Regions from separate parts of the Chitinophaga sp. RAB17 genome, predicted to be linked through region 2. Evidence: riboswitches for the same ligand, from Rfam matches in the RefSeq annotation. Region 2 holds a riboswitch; each other region holds the start of a gene.

Region 1 (3,288 bases), on a different contig from region 2:
TGTTCCGCCTAATCCTTTCCAACCGGGCACCGATCCTTTACTGCGGCCGGAAAGCAGTCCATATGATGGTATTGCCGCCTTTGCTCATCAGCAGGGCCGGGTAGTGAATGATCCCAATGCCGGACAAACACAGATCGATGTAATAGACAACAATTTTGTGATGCCTGCTGTAATGAGAAGCAGCCTTGCAGTGGACTATACCGATCAGCATGGATTCAATTATTCGCTGGAGGGCATCTATACCAAAACGATCAAAGATGTAAGATTTATACAAATCAATCTGAAAGATAATCCTTCCTACTACGCATACGACACTGCACAACATTTGAGAAAGCAGCCGATATATGCAGGCAGCGTTGACCCGCGGTTGGCAAACGGATACCTGCTTACCAATACTGACAAAGGTTTCAGATACAGTCTTACGGCTAAAGTAAGCCGTAGGTTTACTAGTGGCTTTCATTTCACCGCTGCTTATACCTATGGGAAATCGAAAGATATCTCCAACGGTATCCGGAATTCTATGGAATCGAACTGGCAGTTAAACCAGGCGCTGAATCCCAATGATCCTGCGTTGTCTTTATCCAATTTTGATATCAGGCATCGGATTATTGCTATGACGGGATACGACCGTCGTTGGTCCGATAGGTGGCGCAGTGTGATTTCGATTTTCTTTTCGGCGCAATCAGGTAGTCCGTTTACCTATGGATTCGTTAACTATACGCCGCAAAATACGCCGCAGCAGATCGCGTTGGCATATATACCGGCAAAAGGTGAAACAATCAATTTTTTTGCTACGCAATATGCGGCAGACGGAAATACGATTATCAGTACTGCACAGGAGCAGGCAGCTGCTTTCGATCATTTCATAGACAACAACAAATATCTAAGTTCACGCAGAGGCGATTTTACAGAACGTAATACCGGAAGAACTCCCTGGAATGTAAATGCCGATCTGCACCTTTCGCAGGAACTTACACTCTTTAAAGAGAAACCATTGAAAGACCGCCATACTATTATGTTTTCTGTAGACATCATGAACTTCACCAATCTGCTCAACAAGGAATGGGGGTGGAGCTATTTTTCGCCGAACACCTATAACTCAACTGCCAGTATCGGCCTGCAGCCGTATATTCCTGCACGTAGTTCGCAGGGGTATCCGCTTTACCAGTTCAGGGATCCGGGTATGCCTTACTCCATCGATCCGCTGGCCTCGCGCTGGCAAATGCAGTTGGGGCTGCGATATAGTTTATAGGGATCAGGTGAGAATTACAAATTAGGAATTACGAATTACGATTGGGTGAGTAGATAGTAAACGCGAAGATCAACGTCGCTTATATCTACTCACCCAATCGTAATTCGTAATTCCTAATTCGTAATTCTCAATTCCTGTTGTCACAACATTTGGAGAAACCATCTGCTTTCATTAATTTGCGGCTGCAACTGGTTATTCTAGCACGTATGCAAGAATATTAAAAGGGAATCCGGTGTAAAACCGGAGCTATCCCCGTAGCTGTAAATCCTGCTGCCTGTGTGCCCACAGGTATCGTTTTTTCGGAGTTAATTCCTCCTTGCCACTGTTCCGCTTATCCGGAACGGGAAGGCGACCGAAAAAGCAGGAAAGCCAGAAGACCTGCCTTTTGCAACTATATATCATGTTTTCGGGTGAAGAACATGGATGTATTTTCCCGGTGTTCCGGTTTTTATTTTGGTAAAAAAGAATTTTTGTATCTGATTGACTGTGCCTGATAGCGCATGTCATTCATCTATAGTATGTATGTTTTTTTTCGTGAGAGATCATTTGATTTCTTCATGCAGAATCCCTATTCCCTTTAAAATAACTATTAACAATGTCTGATAAAAAAATTGACCCACGTTTTCTTGTTTTACTCCTTTTTATTTTAGGCGCTGGCCTCATACGTGTATTAGGTGCGGGTAATCTGATGCCTTATCCAAACTTTACGCCGATTGGCGCTATGGCCCTTTTTGCAGGCGCTTATTTCAGTAATCTTTTCAAGTCGTATGCCTTTCCTGTTCTGACATTATTCATCAGCGATATTATCATATCTCATGTGATATATCCGGAATACGCTACGGGATTGCTTTATAGTGGCTGGGCATGGAACTATGCAGCCTTTGCTCTCATGGTAACAGCAGGCAGAGTGATCATCAAAAAAGTAACGCCTCTCCGCATACTTCTTTCCGCCCTGTCTGCCGGATTGATACATTGGATCGTTGCTGATTTCGGCGTGTGGATCAATCATGGTATTAATATTACTACCGGTAAACCCTATATGTACAACCTTGCAGGTTTGTTGCAATGTTACTATCTCGCTTTACCATTTTTAAAGAATATGCTCGTAGCAAATCTTTTTTATTCAACTGTATTCTTTGGTTCTTTTGAAATGCTGAAATACCGGTACCCCAAAGCATTACATGCATAATTGAAACAACTGTAGCTTAATCATCAATCAAATATATAAACATGCGATTTTCGGGAAGTACTTTCTTTGTAGTTTCTATTTTAGCACTGGCGATGTCATGTAAAAAAAATGACGACGCCATTCCCGGTCCCGGTGTGGACAAAACCGGAGGTGCAGATTCTATACATATTGGCGCTACGCTTTCTTATCATCCCAGGATAAACAATCCCGTTGGTGCTACGTTCAGCTGGAAAATAAATGGAAATGCAGTCGGAAATGATTCTGTGTATACGTTCACGGCAAGTGCCCGGGGGGATTACCATATCGTATTTACAGCCAGCAATGCCGGCGCTTCAGACTCAGTGATCTACCAGGTAAAGGTGTGGGGTAAATATGAAAACGGATTTTTGGTAGTACAGGAAGGACAGTATGGAACTACCTCCGGCGACTTATTCTATTATAGTTATGATAGTAATAAGATTGTTAAAGATGTATTTAAAACAGAAAATCCCGGCAAAGATTTTGGACCGACCAGTGCAACACTGCAGTTCGCCACCATCCATAAAGGCAAGGTGTATATGTCTGTAAAAGTAGGTGGGCCTTTGGTGGTAGCCGATGCATATACCATGAAAGAAACAGGGAGGGTAGATCATCTTCCGCAGGAGGAAGGTCATGCCTTTACAGGAATAGATGATGCAAGAGGTTTGTTAAGCGCAGTGGATGGTGTATACCGTGTAAACCTCGCTGGTCCGACTATAGGGACTAAGATAGATGGAATTAATTCATCTGCCGGTGATATGCTGGTAGCCGGAGACTATGTATTTGTACTTACACAAAATGATGGTATCGTTATATTGAAAACCTCAGA
Region 2 (3,288 bases):
TATCGCTGGTATACCATGCAGGTACATAGTTGGCTGGTATATTGTTCTTGGCGTTATATCTTTCTCCTGTATAAATGAAACTGTAATTCGCTTCCCAGCCTTTATAATCGGCGCTCACTATGAGTGTGCCGCTGTGGCGGGGGATGTAGGCAATCTGATCGCCATAGAACCCTTCGGTGGGGTCGGTGAAATCCCGTGCCTCCTGGAAAGTATAGGTCGCTTTTAACAGGATATCCACCTGCTTTTTGATTTGCCAGCCGGCATTTGCTTTTACGTCTACGCCCTTAATTTTTACTTTGCCGAGGTTCATCATGGTCCATATAAACTGATTTTGCCCAGGTACCGCTACAATCTTATCTGTAACTTCATTATAGTATGCATCTATTTCCAGACCAGCTATACTGAGCAGTTTATCTGTGAATGTTTTATTCCAGGTAATGCCTGCATCATATTGTGTGGCGAATTCTGGTTTCAGAAAGCGGTTACCGATTTCTGTATAATAAAGATCGTTGAACGTAGGCATGCGGAAGATGCGTTTATAAAAGGTCCGCAGGTGCCAATCAGGTGTTGGGAAAGGTTGCCAGGATGCAAAAACTGCAGGAGTAAATTTTTGCTGATATGGGGCAGCAGCATTTTGTTTTACGGTTTCATTCACAAAAGTACCGAGTATGCTGGCCTGTGCGCTGAATCGTTTAAAGTTCACGGCGGAAGCTCCTGCGACCAACGTGGTATACCTGGTAGGATAACTAAATTCCTGCAGGTTGGCATCCAGCTTATTCCATTGCAAATCGCCGGAAAGGGAGATGGTCCACCAGGTAGTAAGCGCATATTGATTTGCCATAGAAAAATACATTTCGTACTGGCGATAGTAATTGTCTACCGGAAACTGTGCCGTGTCGCTGGTTTTATAATGGGTATAATCATATGCATACTTGCCATTGAGGAGGATGCTGTACCGTTTGGTAATTTCTTTACGGAAAGAGGACTGGATAAACAGGCTGCGATCCCAGAGGCGGTCGACATGCCCGTATACATTGTTGACAATAAAACCCGGTAGGCCTCTTTCGGAATTATAATAATATATTTTAGTGTTCCATTCGCCTCCTTTCATAACGCCATTGAGTCCGCCCTCCAGCCGTACCGCATTTACATCGCTGTTTCTACGGTAGTCGCTTGTGTCGTATAGCTTGGTGCCTCCTTGTTTATCGTATTTAGCATAGGTGTATTTATACCGTCCGGTAGCGCTGGTCCACTCGCTGCTGAAGGAGGCAGATATTTTATCACTGATTTTTTGTTGCCAGAGCAGGGAAGGATTGAACAAGCCAAAGGAGCCTGTTTTAACAGTCGCTCTCACATGTGTTTTTTCACCCGGAGCGAATTTAGGTTTGAGAGAAGTAAGATAGATAGAGCCGGCAGATCCGAAGTCTTTGGCCGGTTGAAAGATGTTGCTTTTTTGTCCGTTATACAGGGCGATTTCTTCCATGTTGTCCAGGGAAAATTTCCCCAGATCTACCTGTCCGTTTTGGGCGTTGCCGAGTTCAATGCCATCATAGAATACACCGGTATGGTTGGAGCCCATACTGCGGATATCCACTGTTTTCAGGCCTCCTATGCCACCATAATCTTTGATCTGCACTCCGGAGAAGAAGCGGATAGCATCCCCCACAGAATGGCTGCCCAGTCTGCTGAGTTGTTTTTCGTCCATTTTCTGCCCCGGGCTTACTTCGCTGCCGGTTCGCTGCGCGGTAACGGACACCTCCCGGAGATCTTTGGTGGTAATCGTATCTGCCTGCTGTGCTTTAATGGTTGTTGCCGGCCAGATGATGAAGACCATAACATACAAGCATACCTTAGTCAGTGAACAGGCTTGTTCAGTGAAACGCATAATTTTAAACCTGTTAATATTCCATCAACAGCCTTCGACAGGAGAAAAAATAATTAGGAAAGCGCACGGGTACAGGAACATCCTGTAGCTTGCATTTATCCCTAAGCTTCATTCCACGAAAGCTCAAAAATCAGTTGTATGGCAGGTATTCTGACTTATCTCTGCTTTCGGCGACCTTCCCATTGAATGATCAACAGTGGCCTTGAGTGGTGTTGCCTTAGCATTGTATGAGACTTACAGCAGCGGGACTGTCCGGGATTTTCACCCATGTTCCCTTTTAATTATTCATGCCCGGAGTGGACATGGATAAACCATAACGGAGCAAAAGTAGGCTATTATTCTGTTGATTCAAAACGAAAGGGGGCGAGGGGTTGTATATGCTTCGTTAGCATACTTTTACGGTAGCAATGTCCAGTATATTTCCCAGCTTTTCAATTTTCGCGGCTATATGCCCGATGCCAATGGCGCAGTGATGCGCAGGGCCTTCTTTACTCCAGTTGTTGACAAACGTTTTTACATCCAGTGAAAACCGGTACCGGCTATTGGTATTACCGATCTTCAAAATAGGGCCCGGCACCGAATCGCCTTCTGCCACCAGCAATTTTAATTTGCCGTTGTGGGTTTCTACTACAGATAGTAAAGTGACCGGGCCATGTTTTACTTTCATTTCAATAGACAAGCCCTTACCGGGTTTGCCGTGGTATACACCTAATGGTTTCAGCAGGGGCCGGCCTTCGGCAATTGCCAGGTGACCGGGACCATCATGTCCCATGAGAATAATGCCAGCGTTAAAATCCAGGCCATAGAATTCTGTGAAGGAGCCACCTGCCTGGAAAAGGTCGAGGATCTTCATGGCCTGTGCGTTCTTTACTTCATATTCACCCGCTACGGGTACCTGGTGAGCGGTGAGTAAGGAGTTGCCGGTGATAACGGAAGCAATCAGATCTTCATATTCGCCATCGGGAGTGCCTTCGTAATAATAACAGAGGGAGCCCAGCTGATGGTGCGCCACCATTTTATCCAGTGCCACCGCAGTATGGGCGGCGCGTACAATCTCCTGTGGCGGGCATTCCTCCAGTACTTCCATTTCCTGGTGGATCTGTTGTATTTTATGTTCTATTTCGGCGGGTGTTACCTGTTGGTGAAAGGCGGCGAGGTCGCACATTTCAAGATGTTGGATATGTCCGCCAAAGGTAGTTGCCTGCAGGGTAAGGTCAGAATAGATGTCCAGCATACCGTTATAGTAATGGCCTAATACACCGAGACGGTTGTTCCGCATGCCGGCGGCTACTGCGGCAGCTTCTTTCCAGTCGGCTATTTCCTGCCATGCTTCCACATCGTTCAGCGTGCCGGTTACCTGGTAAAAAGGAATGCCGGCACGGTTAAATACGTTGGCGATTTCC
Region 3 (3,288 bases), on a different contig from region 2:
CTGTCCATCTCCGGTGACATTCCAGGCAACATACGTGCTGCCACTAACGGTGGGTACCAGTGAATAAATGCCAACGCTGCCGGGCGTCACAGTAGTGGGTCCTGAAATACTAACGGGTCCTACCTGGGCAACAACTTTGCTACCGCCCAAACATAACAGCAATAGCAGGGCACAAAAAAACGTGGATACCTGAGTGAGTTTAACGCTCATTTTACAATGGTTTAAGAGTGAAATACGTGGAAAAAAAATATCGTATTAAAATAACCAGAAAATCCTGAATATCCTAGTGAAGTATCGGGATAAAAAAATCCCCCGCCTGCCATTGGCAAGCGGGGGATTTCTTTATTTTATAGTTCTTTATTCGTGAAACACTGGCATGGCCGGGAAATACCATCCGTTGTAGGTCAGCGTTTTTTTCAGGGTAGTAGTGGTGGCATCATAAATCAGCACCCGGTTGATACTGCCGGTGAATGATCCATTCAGCGTAGTTACTACTAATTCATTCTTTTCCTTGTTATATGCCGCTCCTGCACCATAGAAATACTGACCCGTTGGCAGGGTGATAAATGGCGTAGTTAATGAAGCAGCGTTGCCAATTACGTAGCGGTATAATTGTGTACCACCAGCAAAACCGTTGTTACGCACAATGAAAATAGCACTGTCCTGTGTAGACGCAGTAATACCTGCATGACGCCATGCTCCCCATGGAGAAGGTACGGTAAACGGCAGTTTGATCGCAGTACGTGCCAGGGTAGACGGAACAATGCGAATCAGTGAATCTGAATTGGTCGCATATACCGCTCCATCTTTACCCGCAGCAAAAGCGAGGTTAGCAGCGCCGAACTTTTTCACTACTGCATAAGTGCTGCTATTCAGTGCTACGATACCATCTGTTTGAGATAATACAAAAACATAACTGCCAATTTTAAGCATGTCGCCGGTATAACCAGCAACCCCGCTGATTTTAGTGCCTACCACCAGAGATGGCAGTGTAATAGGATATACACCATCGCTGGCGCTCAACAGTCCGTGCGTGGCATCAACACCCAGGAAGGCATGCCCATCGTTGCCCGGTAAGGTAGTAATACGGCCGGTTTCCACCATGCTGCCACCATCTGTTACCACCAGCGGTCCACCAGCTTTCACTACGATGTACAGCTTATTGTTGAAGAAAGTCGCAAACTGCAATGTGTTGGATGACCCGCCTAATGCACCGGTTGGGTTTTCCAGGTGATACACGTCCTGCACCAAACTGTCACCACTATACGAATAGAAGTGCAGATCGCCGGTGCCATGACCGAACCATCCTTCATTGGCAATAAAGAAACCATCTGCATATTTACCGGTAATCAATGATGTTGTAACGCCGGTTTTGTTATTGGCGTCCAACTTTTGTAACTGTGATGACTGCAGTGCATCTTCTTTTTTACAGGAAGCCACCAACAAGGCAAAAGCCAGAAACAAGGAGGATAATAACTGTTTTTTCATATAATAGATATTTGGATTGATGACATACCTTTCCCTGTCCGGATACCGTATCCGGAAAAAAACAAAACTCAAAAGCCGGTGATATCACACCTGCATAATGCGCCCAGGGGTAAATAATATTTACACAATAGAATATATGCCGTTAGGCTTACATTCCTGGCCTTTCACCCGAAAGCGCTGAATGATTGATAACATCTGGCAGGTCTTCTGGCTCTCCTGCTTTTCCGGGAACCTTCCCATCTGCGGACATACAGACAGTGGTATGGAGTATCCGGAAAATCAATTCATTCAAAAATGAATGCAGGATCACAGCTACGGGGATAGCTCCGGTATTGCACCGGATTCCCTTTTAATCCGCCCGCAGGCGGAACCAATTGTGGATGCAAACGTACGTGAAGTATTAGTAAAATCCAAAATGAAAGAATGGCGCAATGCGCAGCATCACCATCGAAAAATATCAACGCATCTTTTCCAGTGTTGTCGCCGACAACATTTTATTAACCTTTTAAACACTACTTTCACAATAGTTCCAACTTAATTCCTTTATACATTGAGAACGTTTTTAAAAGTATTGTTTTGTATACTTAATCCCATGTGCGCTTTTACACAAATTACCCGTTCCGATGCCTGCATGAGGTTAGTTCCAGCGGAAAAATTTACCAGGGCAGATCTTATAAGCGCCGCTGGAAGGCAGTTACCAGACTCTTTATATGATGGTAGCAAGTTAGATAGTATAAGATGGGCACTGATGAAGGACAAGAGGAAGGCGTTTTATGACCTGGCACCTGATAATTTAAGCGCTATGCCGAATCCTGGCAGCTTTATGCAGAGCAATTATTTTCCGAAAGCATCGTACAATGGCAGACAGTATCCTCTCATCCTGATACCAGATCAGTTGATGCGGCCATCCCGCTGGGGAGGGACCGTGTACTACGGCTTATCATTCCCGGATAATACGTGGTATTTTAAATACCCGGTGAATTATTACCCGGATCGTAAGTCCGCGTATTCCCGGGCCTTATTACAAGAGTAATCTCAATTTTTTCTGCCGCCCGCAATTACCTTTTCAGCTGTTGACAGCCGGATTCGATACCTCCGACAAACATGCACTGGATGGTTGTTATGTGGTGGTGAAAAAATGATCAGCCCTTCATTTGCCACGATTTTGTTTTTGTAAAAGCCCGTAGGCCCTGATGTGATAGGGTAGCGCCGATACCGGAATGCTTTCTGCCGGCCCAGGGTAATCCTGCTGTAACCCTGTCGCAACAGTTCCAGTAGCCGGTGCCACTGTTTACCTGTGAGAGAATGGTTTCGGCTCTCTCCTGGCTGCTGGAATATACGGAAGCGGTGAGTCCGTAGTCGGTATCATTCATGAATTGTATGGCTTCTTTGTCGGTCTTTACTTTCATAATACCGATGATGGGGCCAAAGCTTTCTTCCTGCATCACCTTCATCTTGTTGTTGACATCTACGATAATGGTGGGTTCAAAGAAATTTCCATCATGCACAATACGTTTGCCACCGAGCAATACCGTCGCGCCGTTTGCTTTGGCATCTTTCACCTGTTCTTCCAGTACTTCCAGTTGTTCATACCTTGTTAAGGCACCGAAGTATACGCCTTCGTCTGTAGGTAACCCCAGCTTCCAGGAGCGTACTGCTTTTACAAAGGCTGCTACATATTCATCGTATACATTTTCGTGTACGTATATACGTTCTACTGCACAACAGCTTTGTCCGTTGTTATAAAAGGCGCCATCGGCGGTGGCTTCAGCTACCGCGGCAATGTCGGTGATGTCGTCT

What was found. A riboswitch is a leader RNA that binds a small molecule or an ion and turns the genes downstream of it on or off. The one in region 2 is predicted to bind cobalamin.
Region 1: linked by a shared signal. The riboswitch ahead of AB4Z08_RS15575 (DUF6580 family putative transport protein) and the one ahead of AB4Z08_RS14845 (TonB-dependent receptor) in region 2 are both predicted to bind cobalamin.
Region 3: linked by a shared signal. The riboswitch ahead of AB4Z08_RS30365 (DUF5074 domain-containing protein) and the one ahead of AB4Z08_RS14845 (TonB-dependent receptor) in region 2 are both predicted to bind cobalamin.

The regions. Positions count from the first base shown of each region.
Region 1 covers NZ_JBFREI010000004.1:44,641-47,928, forward strand. The annotation lists gene AB4Z08_RS15570 (TonB-dependent receptor) at 1-1,252, shown strand, start outside; cobalamin riboswitch at 1,425-1,652, shown strand; gene AB4Z08_RS15575 (DUF6580 family putative transport protein) at 1,848-2,441, shown strand; gene AB4Z08_RS15580 (DUF5074 domain-containing protein) at 2,483-3,288, shown strand, end outside.
Region 2 covers NZ_JBFREI010000003.1:771,390-774,677, reverse strand. The annotation lists gene AB4Z08_RS14845 (TonB-dependent receptor) at 1-1,834, opposite strand, end outside; cobalamin riboswitch at 2,009-2,216, opposite strand; gene AB4Z08_RS14840 (arabinose isomerase) at 2,271-3,288, opposite strand, start outside.
Region 3 covers NZ_JBFREI010000013.1:86,216-89,503, reverse strand. The annotation lists gene AB4Z08_RS30370 (hypothetical protein) at 1-210, opposite strand, end outside; gene AB4Z08_RS30365 (DUF5074 domain-containing protein) at 358-1,488, opposite strand; cobalamin riboswitch at 1,669-1,878, opposite strand; gene AB4Z08_RS30360 (hypothetical protein) at 2,237-2,521, shown strand; gene AB4Z08_RS30355 (aldehyde dehydrogenase family protein) at 2,631-3,288, opposite strand, start outside.